Linked DNA regions of Persicobacter psychrovividus. The protein of the gene in region 3 binds, or shares a complex with, the protein of the main gene of each other region. Links are inferred from orthologs where the notes say so. Each region holds a gene or a part of one and is shown on either strand. Other genes may lie near its edges.

The links.
Region 1: the proteins of AABK40_RS13555 (region 3) and AABK40_RS07980 are in contact, whole or in part, in a cryo-EM structure (PDB 7NYH), measured with the Escherichia coli proteins. The link is inferred for Persicobacter psychrovividus from one-to-one orthologs.
Region 2: the proteins of AABK40_RS13555 (region 3) and AABK40_RS07975 are in contact, whole or in part, in a cryo-EM structure (PDB 6KHJ), measured with the Thermosynechococcus vestitus proteins. The link is inferred for Persicobacter psychrovividus from one-to-one orthologs. Residues at the interface, in WP_126986108.1 of Thermosynechococcus vestitus: Gly6, Tyr7, Glu8, Tyr9, Phe10, Gly12, Phe13, Leu14, Ile16, Cys17, Ser18, Pro21, Ala24, Leu25, Ala27, Ser28, Leu31, Arg32, Pro33, Ser35, Arg40, Leu41, Thr42, Thr43, Tyr44, Glu45, Ile51, Gly53, Ala54, Trp55; in WP_126985484.1 of Thermosynechococcus vestitus: Gln8, Lys26, Trp29, Leu30, Pro33, Met34, Met37, Leu38, Leu83, Ile84, Phe85, Lys86, Glu87, Asp88, Val89, Leu90, Pro91, Ala92, Thr100, Ala104, Val107, Ile108, Phe111, Leu112, Tyr114, Ile115, Ile125, Ser126, Leu128, Phe133.

Annotation. Positions count from the first base shown.
Region 1 is NZ_AP025292.1:1,871,791-1,879,667, reverse strand. Bases 4,989-7,877 are described here. They hold AABK40_RS07980 (NADH-quinone oxidoreductase subunit J family protein), read left to right. Parts: upstream 4,989-6,119; coding sequence 6,120-6,635; downstream 6,636-7,877. Other genes in these bases: nuoK (NADH-quinone oxidoreductase subunit NuoK), read left to right, coding at 7,737-7,877; AABK40_RS07975 (complex I subunit 1/NuoH family protein), read left to right, coding at 6,632-7,732; AABK40_RS07985 (4Fe-4S binding protein), read left to right, coding at 4,989-6,114. Also shown: AABK40_RS08000 (glycoside hydrolase family 15 protein), read left to right, coding at 220-2,007; AABK40_RS07995 (YdcF family protein), read right to left, coding at 2,371-3,147; AABK40_RS07990 (DUF3078 domain-containing protein), read right to left, coding at 3,204-4,106; more of AABK40_RS07985, read left to right, coding at 4,336-4,988. UniProt on the Escherichia coli protein: NDH-1 shuttles electrons from NADH, via FMN and iron-sulfur (Fe-S) centers, to quinones in the respiratory chain. The immediate electron acceptor for the enzyme in this species is believed to be ubiquinone.
Region 2 is NZ_AP025292.1:1,869,059-1,873,922, forward strand. The notes cover bases 1,929-4,864. They hold AABK40_RS07975 (complex I subunit 1/NuoH family protein), read right to left. Parts: upstream 3,979-4,864; coding sequence 2,878-3,978; downstream 1,929-2,877. Other genes in these bases: nuoL (NADH-quinone oxidoreductase subunit L), read right to left, coding at 1,929-2,585; nuoK (NADH-quinone oxidoreductase subunit NuoK), read right to left, coding at 2,586-2,873; AABK40_RS07980 (NADH-quinone oxidoreductase subunit J family protein), read right to left, coding at 3,975-4,490; AABK40_RS07985 (4Fe-4S binding protein), read right to left, coding at 4,496-4,864. Also shown: AABK40_RS07960 (GNAT family N-acetyltransferase), read left to right, coding at 1-196; more of nuoL, read right to left, coding at 417-1,928. UniProt on the Escherichia coli protein: NDH-1 shuttles electrons from NADH, via FMN and iron-sulfur (Fe-S) centers, to quinones in the respiratory chain. The immediate electron acceptor for the enzyme in this species is believed to be ubiquinone.
Region 3 is NZ_AP025292.1:3,143,322-3,151,135, forward strand. Bases 2,807-5,632 are described here. They hold AABK40_RS13555 (NADH-quinone oxidoreductase subunit A), read right to left. Parts: upstream 4,544-5,632; coding sequence 4,070-4,543; downstream 2,807-4,069. Other genes in these bases: AABK40_RS13545 (NADH-quinone oxidoreductase subunit C), read right to left, coding at 2,807-3,155; nuoB (NADH-quinone oxidoreductase subunit NuoB), read right to left, coding at 3,521-4,039; AABK40_RS13560 (LON peptidase substrate-binding domain-containing protein), read right to left, coding at 4,838-5,500. Also shown: AABK40_RS13530 (lipoprotein signal peptidase), read left to right, coding at 1-32; AABK40_RS13535 (glycoside hydrolase family 25 protein), read right to left, coding at 383-1,183; AABK40_RS13540 (NADH-quinone oxidoreductase subunit D), read right to left, coding at 1,416-2,633; more of AABK40_RS13545, read right to left, coding at 2,655-2,806; AABK40_RS13565 (outer membrane beta-barrel protein), read left to right, coding at 5,796-6,374; AABK40_RS13570 (porin family protein), read left to right, coding at 6,715-7,302; AABK40_RS13575 (NINE protein), read left to right, coding at 7,508-7,814. UniProt on the Escherichia coli protein: NDH-1 shuttles electrons from NADH, via FMN and iron-sulfur (Fe-S) centers, to quinones in the respiratory chain. The immediate electron acceptor for the enzyme in this species is believed to be ubiquinone.

The DNA.
Region 1 (7,877 bases), 1.3 Mb from region 3 along the record:
TTGATTTTTTTATCGAATGGATTTTTTTGACTATGTTGAATGATTTTTTTATATCTTTTTTCATTTAACCACAATGTGTTGGCTGTTAGTAATTTCTAAATCTAACAGCTATTTTTTTGCCCAAAATTTAGTAAGGATCCATGCTTGCTTAGTTTGGTTCTAACTGAAAAATTTTAGAACTTAATAATCTCCTAATCAAACATACCTAACCTAAGTCTTATGTCGCAACCTCATATTTATGATTTCGGAATTGTAGGAAACTGTGCTTTTATGGCCTCTATCAACAAACGAACCGATGTGGTTTGGATGTGCTGGCCATCCTTTGAAAGCAGTTTTATTTTCGGAAGTTTACTGGACAAAGAAAAAGGCGGGGAGTTCTCAATTTTACCCGTCGATGAGGAATTCAGCTCACATCAATATTATCAGGAAAACACCAACATTCTCGTTACCGAAATAGAAGACTCCAATGGGAAGTACCGCGTAACGGATTTCGCCCCACGATTTCCGCAGTTCGATCGGTATTTTCGGCCTTTAATGTTAATTCGGAAAGTGGAGCCGCTCTCAGGTAACCCAAGGGTGAATGTACGTTGCAGCCCTAAAGGGGACTATGGGAAGAAAAATCCGCAACGCGTGGTGGGCTCTAATCATATTAAATATCTTGGCATTGGCGATGAGGTACGACTGACGACCAACATTCCACTGAGTTATGTGATTGATGATGAGGAGCCTTTCTTTCTGAATGAGACCAAATACCTTGCCCTGACCTACGGCGCACCACTCGAGGCGGCTCTTGAACGTACCGCAGATGAGTTTTTGCGTGCCACTCAGAAATATTGGAAAGATTGGGTGAAGTCCACCAGTATTGGGCATTTTCAGCAGGAGGCCGTGATTCGTTCTGCCCTCGCTCTGAAAATCCATCAGTATGAAGATACAGGGGCAATTATTGCGGCCAGTACCACCTCATTGCCCGAATCGCCAGGCAGTGGAAGAAACTGGGATTACCGTTTTTGCTGGATGCGGGATACTTTCTATACCCTTCAGGCTTTCAATCATATTGGTCACTTCGAGGAGTCGGAAAGGTACTTTAATTATATCGCCAATATTTCTTCCAAAGAGAAAGAGCGCTTTCAGCCTTTGTATAGTATTAAAGGGAAATCCAAGCTGGAGGAGAAGATTCTTGACCTTGAAGGTTACCTCGGAAATGGCCCTGTTAGGATTGGTAATCAGGCGCATGAACATATTCAGAATGATGTGTATGGGCAGGTGATGATCAGCCTTTTGCCCTTGTTCGCAGATGCCCGTTTTCACCATGAAAACCGCTTCAGTTCTCACGACATGATGTGGGATATTCTGAAAATGATCGAAAATACAATCGATGAAAAAGATGCCAGTTTATGGGAGTTCCGTGACCGTTCGAAGTATTATTGTTACACTTTCTTGTTTCAGTGGGCAGGAAGTAGCGCGGCACTGAAAATTGCCTCAAGATTTGGTGATCAGAAAATGATGAACCTCGCCCGAGACCTTAAAAAACGTGCTTTTGAGCGTATCGAGGGGTGTTATGAAGATGAACGCGGTGTTTATACACAGGCGGCGGGATCGCCCGAGCTTGATGCGGCCAACCTGCAGTTGATCATGATGGGTTATTTGGATTCTTCCAGTATTGTAGCCAAGTCGCACTTGAAGGCGATGGAAAAGGAACTCAGAACCAAAGAAGGCTTGTTTTACCGTTACCGACATGTCGATGATTTTGGAACGCCCGAAACAACCTTCCTGATTTGCTCTTTCTGGTATGTGGAGGCCCTTGCTGTTGTGGGCAGGGTAGAGGAAGCGATTATCGAGTTTGAAAAGTTATTGAAATATACGAACCACCTTGGCTTATTGAGTGAGGATGTTGATGCAAAAACGGGCAGTCAGTGGGGGAATTTCCCACAGGCCTACAGCCATGTCGGTTTGATTAATGCCGCCTATCGTATTGCGAAAAAGTTGGATAAACCGATGTTCTTTTAAAAGAACAATTGCGGTGATAATGAATAAAAAAGGGTTTGGTGATGTGCCAAGCCCTTTTCTGTTATTGGTGTTTTACATTAAGGTCATAAAGCTTGATGAGGCCGAAATTTTCAAGTTTGAAATAGGGTTGAAACAACCGACTGGTGCAAGACTTAAATTATCGCACAATTTTTATTGTCCATAGATCAAGCAGATTTCCACGGATTTTTTTATTGCGGAAGTTGGATGTCGCCCATCGCAAATCCACAAAATTACTTTCTATTCTTTTTGATGAAGGAGCCCTCCAATAATAGCGTGTGTTGTTTACGGGTTGTAGCGCTATTGTTCGAGTTTCAGTGATTCAGCAACCTCCGTAGATAAACCTTATACATACCCCTTCACCTTATAAGCCGCAAAGCCAATCCATTCTTTGATGATCATATTCCATTGGGTCAGCGTTTCTGCATTGGGCAATACATATTCTTGCACCATAAAATCTCGGTCTGAAGTCAAATAATGAACGCTGAAGGGTACAGTGTTGATATTTTGTTTTTTGAAACAGGCGACCGAGCGACGCATATGGAAGGCTGAAGTAATTAACAAGTAATTTTTGTGCTTGAAGGAGGCGTGCTGATCGATGATTTTTTTGGTCAAAAGCGCATTCTCGAAAGTGTTTCTTGACTGATCCTCCAATAGTATGGCGGAACGGGGAATGTTGCAGTCCAAAAGAAATTGCAGACTTTGGGCAGCTTCACTTGGCTCCCCATCGATTTTTTGGAGATGCCCATTACCACCCGTGAAAATAATGTGGTCAATCACACCCATCCGATACAATTGTACCGCCTGCGTGATCCTGTCGGCAGCCTGATTAAAGGAGGTCAGTCTGTAGGGTTGTCTCCCCGTCAGGGTGGCGCCACCAAGAACGATAGCTGTTTTGGGAGCAGCGGACTGTAATTCTTCGAGCGACGGGCGTGCTATTTGCCATTTCAGATTGATGAAATCAAACAGGGGCTGATTCCCGAAAATGAATAGCAGCAAAAGGGAAAAAATCAACGCCTTTTTTCGCCACTTTGGGAGGCAAACCGAAAACAGGAGCAGGACGAAGATCCATGAAATTGGCTGGATGCCGTAAACGAGGATTTTGGAAAGCAAAAAGAACATAAAAAAACCACTAATTGAAGTTTAAAATTAGTGGTTTTTCTGAAGATCAGGAAGGCTTATTGGTGGTTTTTAAATTTGTACACCAAGCCAATGGCCATCACGTGTTTGTATTGCAGGCGTGGCCCCATGTCGTTGATTTTGATATCGTCATCATAAATGGTTTGCACCGAAATGTTGGCAGAAAGCCAGTCGTTTACTTTCAGGTCGAGTAAAGCATCCAGGTTTACATCAATATTTTGAGGATTCTCGCGGTAATTGGAGAAGAAGTTACCATTTAATTGAAAGGTGACATTTTTAGCCACATCTTTTTTGAACTGGAACCTGACGTTTGCCCCCACTTCAAAACGGTAATTATCGCCTTTCTGAACACCAAACGCCCCTTGGTTAGATAATTCATCATCCATTACAAAGGTGGTTTTCGTGGCGATAGGCCCAAGGTACAGACTGAATAAATCTTTAATGATATAGGTAGTACCCGCAGAAAATTCCAGGTAACCAGGTGCCATAAATGTCGAGATTCGTTTGGTAGGGTCATCGCCCTTCAAGTCGAAACCATCGGCAAATTGCGTTCTGAAGTTCAGCAATCCAGTATAGTACCATCGGCTGTCCTTGATCTGGCGGCTGAAACTCGAAAGCAGATCTATGCGGTCTTCGGTTTTTTCCTGACCAGAACTCCCTTTGCGGATCAGTCCGTAACCAACATCCAGCTTGTTTCCCCAAATAATTTTTTCATGGGAATAATTCGCATACACATTGGCGAAGGCATTACCTGCGATGGAATTGTCGCCACCAGCCGCCCAGTTGCTTAAAGTCACCTGAGACATATTAATGCCTGTCGTGCCACCGACTTTCCATTCTTTTTGAGGCCTTTGTACCTCTTTTTTTGCATTTGCTGTTGTATTTTGAGCATATACAGATGAAGTGCTGAGTAGTGCAGCAAGGAGTAGTATTTTTTTCATAAGTAGGTTATATAATTAAATTTTATATCGAATTTGTGCTGTGTAAGTTTGTGTAAAATTTATGTAATTTTAATTTGCGGTGTTATAAAAATATAAATTTGCGCATTCGCAATAGATTTTAGGTATCTTAAATTCTTAATACTGACACTGAGCAGTTGGACAGATTGCGTTTTGTGCCGAGATCTTGTAGCTTTGGAGGCTGGAGACGCAATATTCTCAAAAAATACCCATGAGTAAAAATTTTAAGAATAAATATTGGACAAATATAAAGGATGCCTATAAAACCTTAAAGGAAGGAATGGGGCTGACATTGACCCATTTTGTGAAGGCGACCAAGTCTCATGATAACCGTGGGATCGATGAACAGGGGTATTTTGACCAGAACGAAGGGCTTGTAACTTTACAATATCCGCATCAAAAACTGGAGGTTCCTATCAATGGGCGATATAAGCTTGATTTGGAGCAGGAGGACTGTATTGTTTGCGATAAGTGCGCTAAGGTGTGTCCTGTGGATTGTATAGATATCGTTCCTGTACGCTCTGCGGAGGAACTTGGTAAAACGTCTGATGGATCTTCTATCAGGATGCATTTGGCAAAGTTTGATATCGATATGGCCAAATGTATGTTCTGCGGCCTTTGTACTTATGTTTGTCCTACCGAATGTCTGACCATGACGTCGGAATATGACTATTCTACTTTTGATTTTGCAGAGCATAATGTGCCTTTTGCAACCATGACGCCTTTGGAGATTCTTGAGGCAGAGGCTAAATGGAAAAAGGTGCAGGAGGAAAAGCAGGCAGCCAAAGCAGCGAAACCTTCGCCTGCAGCCAAGGCGGTTATCAAGCCTAAAGCCGTGGGAGCGCCAAAGGTGAGTATCCCAAAACCAGCGGCTAAGGCGGTAATTAAACCGAAGGTGCCTTCAGCAGCAACCGCCAAAAAAGTTGTGAAGCCCCAGATTCCAGCGATGAAAAAGGCGGATGAACAAACGCCAGAAAATACAAATGTGGCCAAAAAGCCCGTGCTCAAGCCAAAAATTGGTGGTGCAGGTTCAGCAGCTGAAACCACACCGAGTGGCAGCAATGTCGCGAAGAAAGCAGTGGCCAAGCCAAAAATTCCAACGGCAGGTTCAGGAACGAATGTGGCCAAAAAGCCCGTGCTTAAGCCAAAAATTGGTGGTGCAGGTTCAGCAGCTGAAACCACACCGAGTGGCAGCAATGTCGCGAAGAAAGCAGTGGCGAAGCCAAAAATCCCAACGGCCGGATCAGGAACGAATGTAGCAAAAAAGCCTGTGGTTAAGCCAAAAATTGGCGGAGCGGGTTCGGTAGCTGAAACTACACCGAGTGGCAGCAATGTCGCGAAGAAGTCAGTGGCCAAGCCAAAAAATCCAACGGCCGGTTCAGGAACGAATGTAGCTAAAAAGCCCGTTCTTAAGCCAAAAATCGGCGGAGCAGGTTCGGCAGCTGAAACTACAACGAGTGGCAGCAATGTCGTGAAGAAGCCAGTGGCCAAGCCAAAAATTCCAACGGCAGGTTCAGGAACGAATGTGGCTAAAAAGCCCGTTCTTAAGCCAAAAATCGACGGAACGGGTTCAGCCGCTGAAACGACAACGAGCGGTAGTAATGTTGCGAAGAAGCCAGTAGCCAAGCCAAAAATTCCAACGGCAGGTTCAGGAACGAATGTAGCAAAAAAGCCTGTGGTTAAGCCAAAAATCGGCGGAATGAGTTCGTCAGCTGAAACTACAACGAGCGGTAACAATGTCGCGAAGAAAGCAGTGGCCAAGCCAAAAATTCCAACGGCAGGTTCAGGAACGAATGTGGCTAAAAAGCCCGTGCTTAAGCCAAAAATCGGTGGGACGAGTTCAGCCGCTGAAACGACAACGAGTGGCAGCAATGTCGTGAAGAAAGCAGTAGCCAAGCCAAAAATTCCAACGGCCGGTTCAGGGACGAATGTAGCAAAAAAGTCCGTGCTTAAGCCAAAAATACCTAATACTAAACCGAAAGAGGATTAAATTTAATGAACCAATATTTGATATATGAAATCCTGTTTTATGGATTTATGGGGCTGACATTATTGTCGGCCATCACCATTATTTTTGCCAAAAATGTACTTTACGCAGCTTTTTCGCTGTTGGTGTCCCTTTTTGGTGTTGCCGCACTGTTTGTTTTGATGGGGGCTGATTTTTTGGGAATTGCACAAATCATGATCTATATCGGGGGCATATTGGTGCTGATGATTTTTGGGGTGATGCTGACTAACAGGCTCAATGGAAAACCCATCATTACGGCCAATAAAAACGTGCTGGTCAGCCTGATTTTAGGCATGGTGACTTTTGGGTTTCTTGGCTTGGTGTTTTCTCAGTTTGAATGGGCAAAACGTCCCTGGATGCAGGCCGATGCCGTTGCCGATGGGAGTATTCGTGCATTGGGTATCGCCACCATGACCAACTTTATTTTACCTTTCGAATTGGTGGCAGTCATGCTTTTGGTTGCATTAATCGCAGGGACATATTTAGCAAAACGAGCAAGATGACCATCACAACCTTTCTATTTTACCTTCCGCTGTTGCTTACTTTTGCCGTAGCGGGAATTTATGCCGAGCGGAAAATTGCAGGATTTATTCAGGATCGCCTGGGCCCAATGGATACGGGTAAGTTTGGCCTTTTGCAGACCATCGCCGATGTGCTGAAACTCCTGATGAAAGAGGATATTTCCCATGACCGTGTTGATAAAAAGCTATTCCCCATTGCACCAATTATCGTGTTTTCTGCAATATTGAGTGGGTTTGCCGTCTTGCCTTTAACCTCTGACTGGACTGGCGCAGGTTTGCAGGTCGGTTTGTTTTACCTACTGACCATTATCACTTTTGATGTTGTCGGCATTCTGATGGCGGGATGGGCCGCAAATAATAAATATGCCCTTTTTGGTGCTGAGCGATCTGTAGCGCAGCTGATCAGTTACGAGGTGCCTATGGGGATGTGTGTGCTGGCAGTCGTCTGTATTTGTCAGACCCTCGATTTGCAGGCAATATCCTTTCAGCAGGGAATTTTTGCCGTGGCCCACGGGCAGGAGGTCAGCTATTTGTTTGGCATTAAAGCCACGGGCATTGAAGTTTCCAGCATTGGTGGTATTCTAAGCTGGAATATTGTCAGGGCGCCGATTCTTATTCCTGTGGCCGTGATTTTCTTCATCGCTTCGCTGGCAGAGGCCAACCGTGCGCCATTCGACCTTGCCGAAGCGGAAAGTGAACTGATCGCTGGTTACAATGTGGAATACTCGGGTTTTAAATTTGCCATGCTGATGCTTGGAGAGTACGGCATGATGTTGCTGATGTCTATTCTGATGGCTGTATTGTTTTTTGGCAGCTGGAATACTCCATTTCCCAATATCGGATCCTGGCCTCTTGCCGAATGGACAAGCGGTCAGCCTGGTAGTGTGAGTGGGCACCTTTGGGGTGGTTTTTGGTTGCTGTCGAAAGCCTTTGTGGTGATATTTTTCCAAATGGTGGTGCGCTGGACCTATCCTCGTTTGCGGGTGGATCAGCTGATGAGTTTCGCCTGGAAATACCTGACGCCCGCAACATTAATTTTGGTGGTTCTGTCCGTTTTTTGGCGGATGTTAATGATATAATGAAATGATTCCATTAGCGCATATATTAATATTTTCGGCCCTGTTGTTTTCTCTTGGGATCATGATTGTCCTGATGAAGAAAAATGCCATTGTTATCCTGATGGGGATTGAGCTGATTCTTAATGCCGCCAATATCAATCTGGTG
Region 2 (4,864 bases), 1.3 Mb from region 3 along the record:
AGTGATTAAATATGGATTTGAAGAAATGCAGGCTGAGGCAATTCACGGTTCTGCGGAAGGCAGTAACCTGGCTTCAGTAAATTTCCTCAACAGTTTAGGCATGCGACTGAACACAGGGGACAAACCATCCCCAAATTCAAGCATTAAACCTTTTGAGATCACCAAAGAGGATTACCGACGAAGAAGCATGAAATAATATTTTTTACAGGAACTGAAAACGCCCGAAGTGTTGCATAACATTTCGGGCGTTTTTATTTGACCAGTTGTTGTCCATGGACTTCAATACTTGGTCATCTTTAATTGAGCAATTACTGCTTTCACAAAAAGGCGGCTGAGATCAGTAAAGAAGCCGCTGACGTCTTGCGATCGGTGATTGGAGGACAGGAAAAAAAGCCTGAGGCGGCTTATGGCTGCAATTACAACAACACCCATAAGGCCAAGATAAACACCCCACAAAGCATATAAGCAATGATGGATTGTGTTTGTCGCCCTTGCACTTTCCCGAAAGACTTGCCTAATGCAGAAGACAGGTTGGCGGAAAAATTAACCAGTCCATCAACAATCCAGATGTCAAGGGTTCGGAAAGCCTGCCCCAATATCACGACCGCAACCCCTATGGCATTAACCACCCATTGGTTGGCCTGATCGAATTTTCGGAAAACCCGAGAAGCACTCAGGGTTAGTCCGCCGATTGCAACAATGCCTTTGTCAAGCACATTTTTATCAAACCAATGCAGTCGGTAAGCCCAACGCAGGCTGCGGATCATGAAATGTTTTCGGTAAAAACGATCCATATAAAAATTATTGATCGACAAATACCCCCATCGGCCTTTTGGCCTGCGATGACTGTAATCTATGCCGAGTTTACTTACCCGACTATATTTTCGATAGGCATAGCCCAAGCCCAATAATGCCGAAGCCAAGGCCAGTAATGGGACATACCAAATCTCCCGCTGACCCGCAATTTGCCAGTCGGCGAGCATCACATTCATTGGCTGATCAACGGCATGATACAACCAGGAAGCGTGTCCATCGAAAGGATTCAAGCCGTAAACAAGCCAGACCGATAGCATCGCCAAAAGACCAACAGGCACGGTTTTCTTCCAGGAAGGATCGTGCAGGGAATCGTAACAATTACAGGCCGCCTGACATTCAACGATCAATCTTGACTTTGACCAAAAAACCAGGTACCACTGTCGAGCCATATAAAAAGCCGTAAGCACAGCGGCTCCAAAACCACTCAAAGGAACAAACCATGCCCAATATTGCCCGTGGGCACTGAGGTTTTGCGCCCATTCCCAGGAGGCCATAAGAATGGCATCTTTGGACATAAATCCTGAAAAGAACGGCAGGCCAATCAAGGCGAGTGCACAAATGGTGTATCCCGCATGAATCAGGGGCATCCGCTTGCCGAGGTCACCCATTTGACGCATATCTTGCGGATCGAGATGGATACTGATATTCTTCTTTTTACATTCAGCATGAAAATGGTGCATGGCATGAATGACCGCACCAACGGACAGGAATAAACCCGCCTTGAAAAACGCATGGGTAATCAGGTGAAACAGGGATGCATCGTAGGCACCTACCCCCATGCCCATCACCATATAACCCAACTGCGAGGAGGTAGAATAGGCCAACACCCGCTTGATGTCAAATTGGTTCAAGGCCGAAAAGGCTCCCATCATGGCGGTAATGGAACCGATCAGGGCGATCACTATCAATGTTTCAGGCGCCAGCATCGGGAAAACCCTCGCCAAAAGGAAAATCCCTGCGGCAACCATGGTTGCGGCGTGGATTAATGCAGAAACAGGCGTTGGCCCCTGCATGGCATCAGGCAACCAGACTTGCAAAGGAAACTGCGCCGATTTACCGACTGTCCCCATGAATATCCCCAGCCCACCGAGAATTAACCACGTGGAAGGGATTTGTGCCAAAACTGACGCATTGCTGAAAAGGGCGGTGAGTTCCTGAAAATTAAGGGTATGAAAATAGGCCCAGAAAATCATGATTCCGAAAAGAAAACCCATATCCCCCACCCTGTTGGTCAGGAATGCTTTACGGTTGGCATTCGCTGCCGAGGGGCGCTCAAACCAAAAACCGATCAGCAAATAAGAAGACAAGCCTACCAGCTCCCAACCCATGAAAAGTACCAATAGGTTATCAGCCAGCAGGATGATAAACATACTGAAGGTAAAGAGCCCGAGGAAACTATAATAGCGGGCATAATGTGGCTCGCCTTTCATGTAGTTCATCGAGAAAATATGCACCAGTAAAGACACCAGGCTGACCACCACCAGCATTACTGCGGTAAGCTGATCAAGCAATAGGCCGATATTGAACTGATATTCGCCGACAGAAAACCACGACCACTGTGCTGTAATCACATGGTTGGGAAATACCTGCATGGCGACAAATACCGACATGACCAACGAAATACTGACAGCGCTAATGGCCAGTCGGTCACTTTTGGCGCCGAAATAGTCCGAAAAAAAGGCGATCAGCACAAAAGACAGCAAGGGCAGGATCATGGCCAATATCCCTGCTCCAATGGCCAAAGAATTATATTGAGTTAAGGTTTCCATTTAGTTTAAGTCAAGGTCGATGGAACGCAAATGATGATAAAGCTTAAAAACAATGGCGAGTGCAATGGCAATTTCTGATACCGCAACCACCATTACAAACATGGTAAACATTTGCCCCGAAAAAGTGGGGTCGTAATGCGAAAAAGCCACCAGATTGATATTGGCGGCATTAAGAATCAGCTCAATCCCCATCAGGATAACAATGGCATTTTTCTTCATCAGGACAATCATGATCCCAAGAGAAAACAACAGGGCCGAAAATATTAATATATGCGCTAATGGAATCATTTCATTATATCATTAACATCCGCCAAAAAACGGACAGAACCACCAAAATTAATGTTGCGGGCGTCAGGTATTTCCAGGCGAAACTCATCAGCTGATCCACCCGCAAACGAGGATAGGTCCAGCGCACCACCATTTGGAAAAATATCACCACAAAGGCTTTCGACAGCAACCAAAAACCACCCCAAAGGTGCCCACTCACACTACCAGGCTGACCGCTTGTCCATTCGGCAAGAGGCCAGGATCCGATATTGGGAAATGGAGTATTCCAGCTGCCAAAAAACAATACAGCCATCAGAATAGACATCAGCAACATCATGCCGTACTCTCCAAGCATCAGCATGGCAAATTTAAAACCCGAGTATTCCACATTGTAACCAGCGATCAGTTCACTTTCCGCTTCGGCAAGGTCGAATGGCGCACGGTTGGCCTCTGCCAGCGAAGCGATGAAGAAAATCACGGCCACAGGAATAAGAATCGGCGCCCTGACAATATTCCAGCTTAGAATACCACCAATGCTGGAAACTTCAATGCCCGTGGCTTTAATGCCAAACAAATAGCTGACCTCCTGCCCGTGGGCCACGGCAAAAATTCCCTGCTGAAAGGATATTGCCTGCAAATCGAGGGTCTGACAAATACAGACGACTGCCAGCACACACATCCCCATAGGCACCTCGTAACTGATCAGCTGCGCTACAGATCGCTCAGCACCAAAAAGGGCATATTTATTATTTGCGGCCCATCCCGCCATCAGAATGCCGACAACATCAAAAGTGATAATGGTCAGTAGGTAAAACAAACCGACCTGCAAACCTGCGCCAGTCCAGTCAGAGGTTAAAGGCAAGACGGCAAACCCACTCAATATTGCAGAAAACACGATAATTGGTGCAATGGGGAATAGCTTTTTATCAACACGGTCATGGGAAATATCCTCTTTCATCAGGAGTTTCAGCACATCGGCGATGGTCTGCAAAAGGCCAAACTTACCCGTATCCATTGGGCCCAGGCGATCCTGAATAAATCCTGCAATTTTCCGCTCGGCATAAATTCCCGCTACGGCAAAAGTAAGCAACAGCGGAAGGTAAAATAGAAAGGTTGTGATGGTCATCTTGCTCGTTTTGCTAAATATGTCCCTGCGATTAATGCAACCAAAAGCATGACTGCCACCAATTCGAAAGGTAAAATAAAGTTGGTCATGGTGGCGATACCCAATGCACGAATACTCCCATCGGCAACGGCATCGGCCTGCATCCAGGGACGTTTTGCCCATTCAAACTGAGAAAACACCAAGCCAAGAAACCCAAAAGTCACCATGCCTAAAATCAGGCTGACCAGCACGTTTTTATTGGCCGTAATGATGGGTTTTCCATTGAGCCTGTTAGTCAGCATCACCCCAAAAATCATCAGCACCAATATGCCCCCGATATAGATCATGATTTGTGCAATTCCCAAAAAATCAGCCCCCATCAAAACAAACAGTGCGGCAACACCAAAAAGGGACACCAACAGCGAAAAAGCTGCGTAAAGTACATTTTTGGCAAAAATAATGGTGATGGCCGACAATAATGTCAGCCCCATAAATCCATAAAACAGGATTTCATATATCAAATATTGGTTCATTAAATTTAATCCTCTTTCGGTTTAGTATTAGGTATTTTTGGCTTAAGCACGGACTTTTTTGCTACATTCGTCCCTGAACCGGCCGTTGGAATTTTTGGCTTGGCTACTGCTTTCTTCACGACATTGCTGCCACTCGTTGTCGTTTCAGCGGCTGAACTCGTCCCACCGATTTTTGGCTTAAGCACGGGCTTTTTAGCCACATTCGTTCCTGAACCTGCCGTTGGAATTTTTGGCTTGGCCACTGCTTTCTTCGCGACATTGTTACCGCTCGTTGTAGTTTCAGCTGACGAACTCATTCCGCCGATTTTTGGCTTAACCACAGGCTTTTTTGCTACATTCGTTCCTGAACCTGCCGTTGGAATTTTTGGCTTGGC
Region 3 (7,814 bases):
TGACGACTGTTGATGGGGAACGATTGGGATAGGCTGAATCGTTAGGATATTTGTCCACAGATTACACAGATTTCCACAGATTACTTTTGTAAGATGATGGGGATACGATAAAATGAAAAAACACCGCTTGAAATGGTTCAGGCGGTGTTTTTTTTGTAAGGACGTTCAGAAGAACATCTATGCAAGCGGAGCTTGCATGATTTGGGGTCGTAGCGGGACGCTACGACAAGTGAAAGGTGCTGGGCGTTTATATTAAATGCTGGGCGTGCCCTTGATGTGTGCAGGGCATTTTGATTAAATACAGGGCATGCCATTGATGTGTGCAGGGCATTTTGATTAAATACAGGGCATGCCATTGATGTGTGCAGGGCATGCCCTGCACCTACAGGGTTAATGCCTTCAAATCCTGCATGGTTCCATTGAAATCATTGCCATCGGCGAAGGTACCGACGGGGATTCCTTTGACACCAATTCGATCCGAGAATTGATGGAACTTCCATCCCAAATGTCGAATGCGGCTTTTGGTACTGTAACTGATCGCCGCCCTTTTGGATGGGTATTGCGCCACCCATAATGGGTACTGACCTGAAGGAAACAAAGTCTTCAGATGGGTTTCATAAAACTTCCGGCCGGAATAGATGATCGGTTTTTTGCCATACTTTTTCTCTGCCAAATCCGCCCAGGTCTTGAGGTCTTTTTTCCACCGTCTGATGTTTTTAGCCGAAGGGTTGCTTGGAGCATCCTCAATATCCAATACAGGGGGAAAATCCCCTTTCTTTAATTCGACGATATGATCAAAGAAATGCCACTGTGAGGCACCGGATTGGTTAGGCTTGAAGTAATGATAGGCTCCCTTGAGGTATTTTTCCTTTTGTAAGGCCTGCCAGTTTCTTTTGAACTTACGATCCCGTTTAAATGCTCCATAAGAAGCCCTGACAAAGACGAATTTAATATCATGCTTAGAGGTTCTGACCTTATGCCAGTTGATATTGCTCTGATGATGTGAAACATCAATGCCAAACACATAGCCCGAGTGGTTGGTCTGTCCACTGTCGCGGTTGCTGGTTCGAACAATATGATGTGTCTTTTTTCTTTTGTATAACTTTACGCCGACAACCGTCAGGCCAACAGCGAAGATATGGATCAGGAGCACCCAAAAAATGGTACGTTTGGTTTTACTCATCAAAAAAGTGATTCGTTGAAATGAAAATATGACCTAAATTAGTCCATTACTTATCTATAAAAGACTATAAATTTTCAAATAGATTAAAAGCTATATCATTATTGTATTATTTAACACAAAAAAGATCATATTTAATGCAATCAACCTTCACTGAGTGAAAAAATGTTATTTGGGTGGATCGGTGCAGGGCATTTTTATTGAATGCAGGGCATGCCCTGCATCAACATCAATATTAACGATCGACTTCGCCCAAAACAACATCAATGGATCCCATGATGGCGATCAAATCGGCAAGCATGGCGCCTTTGGACAATACGGGCAGGATGGAAAGGTTCACGAAGGAGCTTGATCGGGCTTTGCAACGCAAAGGCTTGTCTGCGCGACCATCAGCATCGAAATAGAATCCCAATTCTCCTTTTGGGCTTTCGCCACGGAAGTACATCGATTGTGCTTTGGGACGCACGCGCTTGGGAACAACGGCTTGCGGGTCATAGGATTTGTCACGTTTGTGTTCGCCTTTCAATTTCTCCAAACATTGCTCGATGATCTTGACCGATTCTTTGCATTCCTGCGCACGAACCCACGAACGGTCCCAACAATCGCCGACAGTACCCATCTCACCTTTACCGATCGGGATATCAAAATCCAATTCAGGGTACACACTGTAAGCATCCACCCGACGGAGGTCATATTTCAAGCCTGAAGCCCGCAACATCGGTCCCGTTACCCCATAATTAATCGCCAGATCTCTTGGTAACACGCCTACATTGGCGGTACGCTCGACATAAATTTTATTTTCAATCAACAGCTGATCTGATTCAATCAATTTGGGTTTAAGGTAATTGATGAATTCGGTGCATTGTTCCTCAAAACCCACCGGAAGATCATAATAAAGTCCACCGACCCAAATATAATTATAGAGCATACGTGCCCCGCAAAGCCATTCGAGCAGTCGAAGGATATGCTCACGGTCCCGCATCATCCAAATAAATGGGGTCGTCGCTCCGATATCCAAACCATAAGTACCAAGCGCCACAAAGTGCGAAGCAATACGGTTGAGTTCTGCTACCAACACCCGAATATATTCGGTGCGCTTGGGAATCTGATCGGTGATGCCGAGCATTTTCTCCACGCCCATACAATAAATATGCTCGTTGTTCATGGCCGTAACGTAATCCATCCGATCGACATAAGGAATGATCTGATTGTACATCAAAGCCTCCGTATGTTTTTCAAAACAACGGTGCAAATAACCGAGGTGAGGCACCACATCAACAATGATCTCTCCATCGGTAACGACCTCCAAGCGCAAAACCCCGTGGGTTGAAGGGTGCTGAGGTCCGATGTTGATGATCATCTCCTGATGCTTGAGATCTTTCTCGGTGTATTTGGAGGGCTCCGAGACGTTCAGGTGTTTCGGATCGTATTTGTATTGGATTTGGTTTGCCATGTCTGCGGGAGGGTCGTTGGATTAATATTTTACCTTGATGCCATGATAGTATTCCTGCACCTCGTAATCTTTGCGCATCGGATGCCCCTGCCAATCAGCAGGAAGGAGGATGCGACGCAGGTCGGGATGGTTGGAAAAGCGGATGCCGAACAGGTCGAAGGCTTCGCGCTCATGCCAGTCGGCTGTTTTCCAAAGGGATTCCACCGAGGCAATCTCGGGGCCATCTGCTCCTTCTTCATTTCTTGGCAAAACCACCTTGATCATCAGGTGATGATTGAAAGGAATGGAATAGAGGTTATAAACCACCCCCATGGTATTGGCCTTCATGCCATAATCCACCCCTGTCAGGCAAGACAACTGATCGAAATACAGTCGGTCGTCTTCTTTCAGAAAGAGGCACAGATCAAAAATCGCCCCTGCATCGACGGTAATCGATTGGGGAGAGTCATTGAGCCCCTGCTCCATGATGATTTCCTCGCCGAATTGGCTTTGCATCAGCTGAACGATTTCTTCGAATGACATAGGAGGTGGTGTTTATAATTGGATATTATGATTTTGATTTATTGTCCACAGATTACACACATTTCCACCCATTATTTATGGTTCGGAAATGTTGATTTATTCATGTGGCTCATTTAGATCATCTTGATTTGAATTGATCGCTGTAGGATCAGATCTATGTATCTTGTCAAACGTATCGTATCGATATTTTTTTGACCATGATTTACTTGATTAAAAGGATTATCATGATTTATATTATTTACATAGCCTAAAACAAATCCTAAAATCCTTCTTAATCATGGTAATCAAGGTTTAAAATTCACGAACACGACAAATAACAATTAACAAGGCAATAGGTGTGCCCGTACAGTATCCGAAGATTTTGATCAATCCATCTCGGCGAGCAAATCGGCAACGGCGGTCGGTGCCATTAGGCTTTCGGTACGGATCTTTTCCTGCAATTTCAGGAAGCCACCGATCAATGCTTCAGGGCGGGGAGGGCATCCGGGCACATAAACATCAACGGGGATGATACGATCGACCCCTTTGACCACATGATATCCATGATCCCAGTAGGGACCTCCACAGTTGGAGCATGAACCCATGGAAATCACGTATCGAGGCTCTGCCATCTGTTCATATAATCGTCGGATACGGTCTGCCATCTTGAAGGTAACCGTTCCTGCAACGATCATCACGTCGGATTGTCGTGGAGTACCGCGCGGAAATACACCAAGGCGGTCCAAATCATAGTTGGCCGCATAGGCACCCATCATTTCAATGGCACAACATGCCAGGCCGAAGCCCATCGGCCACAGGGACGACAGCCGTGCCCAGTTGAGCAGGTCATCAACCTTGGAGATGATGACGCCTCCTTTGGTAAACTCTTGATCTAACAGTCCCATCGGTATAAATTAGGTAAAGGTGATAACAGATTAATATTGATCGTTGAGGCGCTCGTACATTTCTTCTGGTACGCGGCTGTTGGCCTTGGGCAGCTTCACTTCAGGTTTTTCCCAGTCAAGGAAACCCTTTCCCCATACATAAGCCAGGCCGAGGGCAAGGATGAAGATGAAAAGCATCATCTCGGTTATGGCAAACCAGCCCCACAAACCGTTGGTCTCGGCAATTAAGTTCTTATCCCCAAAAACAGTCGCCCACGGAAACAGAAAGACGATCTCCACCTCAAAGAGAATAAAGAGCAGGGCGATAATATAAAACCGCATGTTGAACTGCCCCCACGCCGAGCCTACGGTATCTTCTCCAGACTCGTAAGTGGTGTTTTTTTCCTCATTAGGACGATCGGGGCGAAAGAGCCACGACCCAAAATAGGTCAGCATAACGAACAGGGCTGAGCCGATAATATATAATAAGACTTCCCCGAAAGCGGAGACTTGGGTGGCAATCATACGGTTAGATTAATAGATTACGGTTGGTATTGTAGACTGATCATTATACACTTTGGTGGTGACTGGTATTGTATTTACCGATCGCTAAGCACAAGCCACCGATCACCTATTTATAAATATGGTCATTCCGATTTGAAAAAGCATACCCAATAAGTGAAAAGTGATCAGCTACTTATTTATACAAAACTAAGGAGTGTAAGCAAAAAAGGAAATTCCGAGGATTGAAAAGCCTGAAAATGTCGCCTGAAAACCAATAATATTCAATTTGGAACGAATTTGAACAAGGATGTTAAATCAATTTTCATGCTGGCCTTCGTTCGGGCGGAAATCGTCGCCGAGGTCAAAATATTTATAATGCCCATTCATCTTGATCCGTCGCTTGGACTCATTAAACTGCCGTGCCACAGGAATAGTCTCGCGCAGGTGGTGGATCAAAAACTCCTGACGCTCGGTTTCCTGCTGCAGCTGTAAAAGGGCATATTTTTGATCAATCGAAAGCCCAAGATAGTGCCCAATACCAAAAGCCTGTGGTTGCTGGTTAAAGCCTACGCGCCCCACCATTTCCAGCGCCTGAAAAAATTCGGTGATCTGCTCTTTAAGCTCCATCACCTGATCCTCTTTTACGACCATATCGTTCGGCAAATAATGAATCAGCCCTGCGGGGTATTCCCTTGAATGCTTGACCTGTTCAAACTCCTCGACCTCGAAAACACGCTGCCCCACCACCTGAATATCCATTCGGCCATCGTTATACACTTTATTAATGGACTTCAGCAGCACCGTCGTTCCATATTTTATTTCACCATTCAGGCTCGATACAATACCAAACACACGATCACCACGCATACAATCATGGATCATCTGCTTATACCTGCGCTCAAAAATATGCAGATTAACCTTCTCCGTCGGGAAGATCACAATCTCTAATGGAAATAAGGGAATATATGATTGTAGCATATTGCAACAACTATTGGTGTGCAGAAAAGATTGAAAAAAGAGGGCTTAATTGAAGGTCATTTAGAAAAGGATCATTCTTCAATAAATGCGATGCGTCGTCGTTAATAAAATCACAGCACCATGTTTAGCATTAAATACTGCGCATAAAATAAGCACTTGAATTACACCACTTTGCGCATCCTGACAAGATAATAAATTATCATCACATATTAACACCACGCAGAAAGAAGTCGAGTTAATCTTAAACAATCCCCTCAAACATCTCTTCTAACAACAAAACAACTGAAAAACTACTATGAAAAAGTTTACTTCCCTGATCGTTGTCCTCCTGTGTTTGCTTGGGTTTCAGGCACAGGCGCAAGTTCACCTGATTCCTTCTGCAGGATTAACCGTCTCGTCGGTTAATAAAGATGCCGAAACCGCTAAAGCAGGGTATCGGCTTGGGCTGAATGTAAGAATAGGTGAGGAGCTGTATGTACAGCCAGGGTTCTTTTACACCAAAAACAGTGCAGAGTTGGATAAAGATGCTTTCTCCAATAATGCCGGCGATATCAAGTACGACCATGAAGGCTTTGAAATTCCTGTCATGATCGGTTATCATATCATCAATTCTGACGCTTTCAAATTCAGAGGGCACCTTGGGCCACAGTTCGGCTTTGGCTATACGGGCTCGATCTCGCAGGGCTTCGATGGTATTGATACCAATTCCACCCAATGGACCCTTAAAGCGGGCCTTGGTATCGATGTACTTTTCTTTACCCTTGATGCCGAATATGGTTGGGGCCTCAGCGATTCCTTTACAATTACAGAAGCTGGAAATTCTACCTCTTACAAAAGCAGATCATTCAACTTAACACTCGGGATAAGGCTATAAAAGACTATGGCACTATAACTTCCATTAAAAAGCACTTGGGCAATTGCTCAGGTGCTTTTTTTGCTCCCTACACCTCTCCCTCTGGTTGTCCGCTAAAAACACCTTTCGATCTATAAAATTTATTTTCCTGAAAAAAATTTAGATTTATTTATTCGGTTGAAAACTGATTTGGAAGGCTGAACGGGCTATTTCTTATGCTTAAATTATACATTTTATTTATAAAAACACCATAACCTTCAGATCCTCAGCCTGCTATTTTATTCTTATTTCCTCAAATGGTATGACTTTTGAAACATCATGATCAACTACCTAAAAAAAGAAAAAACAAAACTTAACGATCATGAAAAAACTATCCGTATTATTTGTTGCATTAATGATGTTCGTTGGGCTGCAAGCTCAAGCACAGATACATGTTATTCCTGCTGTTGGTATGACGGTTTCAAAACCAAACCATGATATGTTCTCTGCGCAGGCAGGTTACCGTTTTGGTGCAAGTGTTCGTATCGGAGATAAATTCTTCGTTCAGCCAGGATTATTCTATGCAAAATATACTGCCAAAGTAGATGTCCCAAATTCAGCTATGGCGAAACAAGCTTTTGAAGGCGTGAGTTTCGATCAGAAAGGCTGGGAAATTCCTGTGTTAGTGGGTTACAACTTTATCAACTCCGACATGTTCAAATTCCGTGCGTATGCAGGTCCTCAGGTAGGGTTTGGCTACAAAGGGTCATTGTCACATGGATTGGGTGCTTTTGATACTGAATCTACACAGTGGTCGGTAAAAGCAGGTCTTGGTGTAGATGTATTGTTCTTCACTTTGGATGCTGACTACGGTTGGGGCTTAAATGACGCTTTCAAAGCAACAGAAGCTTTTAACCATAACTCTTATAAGAACAGAACCTTCAATGTAACATTGGGTATCCGAATCTAAATTGCCGAATATAGATTTCTAAAAAAGTGCAGGAGTTTCTTCTTGCACTTTTTTTTGTGTTTAGGTTTTTAGTATAGATTCAAAGCGGCAGTGCTTTAATTTGTATCCTTGGAGTTCAGCCTTGCATTTTTTTTTGCAAGAACAAAAAAGACGCAGAACATCATCAGAAATCATCGTCTTATTCATTTACTAAACAATACTTGACATGAAAGATAAACTCATCGCAGCGCTGCTTGCCTTTTTCCTTGGTGCTTTGGGTATTCAGCATTTTTACCTTAAAAGACCGACGCATTATGGCATTTTGTCCATTGTCTTTTGTTGGACTTACATCCCTGCACTGATCGGTTTGATTGATGGTATTCAATTACTGATCATGAATGACAGAGAGTTTGCTGATAAATACAATGGTGGTGTTCAAAACATAGGATTTAATTATCAGCAAGCGCATCAGCAACATGCTCGCCCTGTGACCTCTACCAACGTTGCAGATGAATTGAGAAAGCTTCATGAAC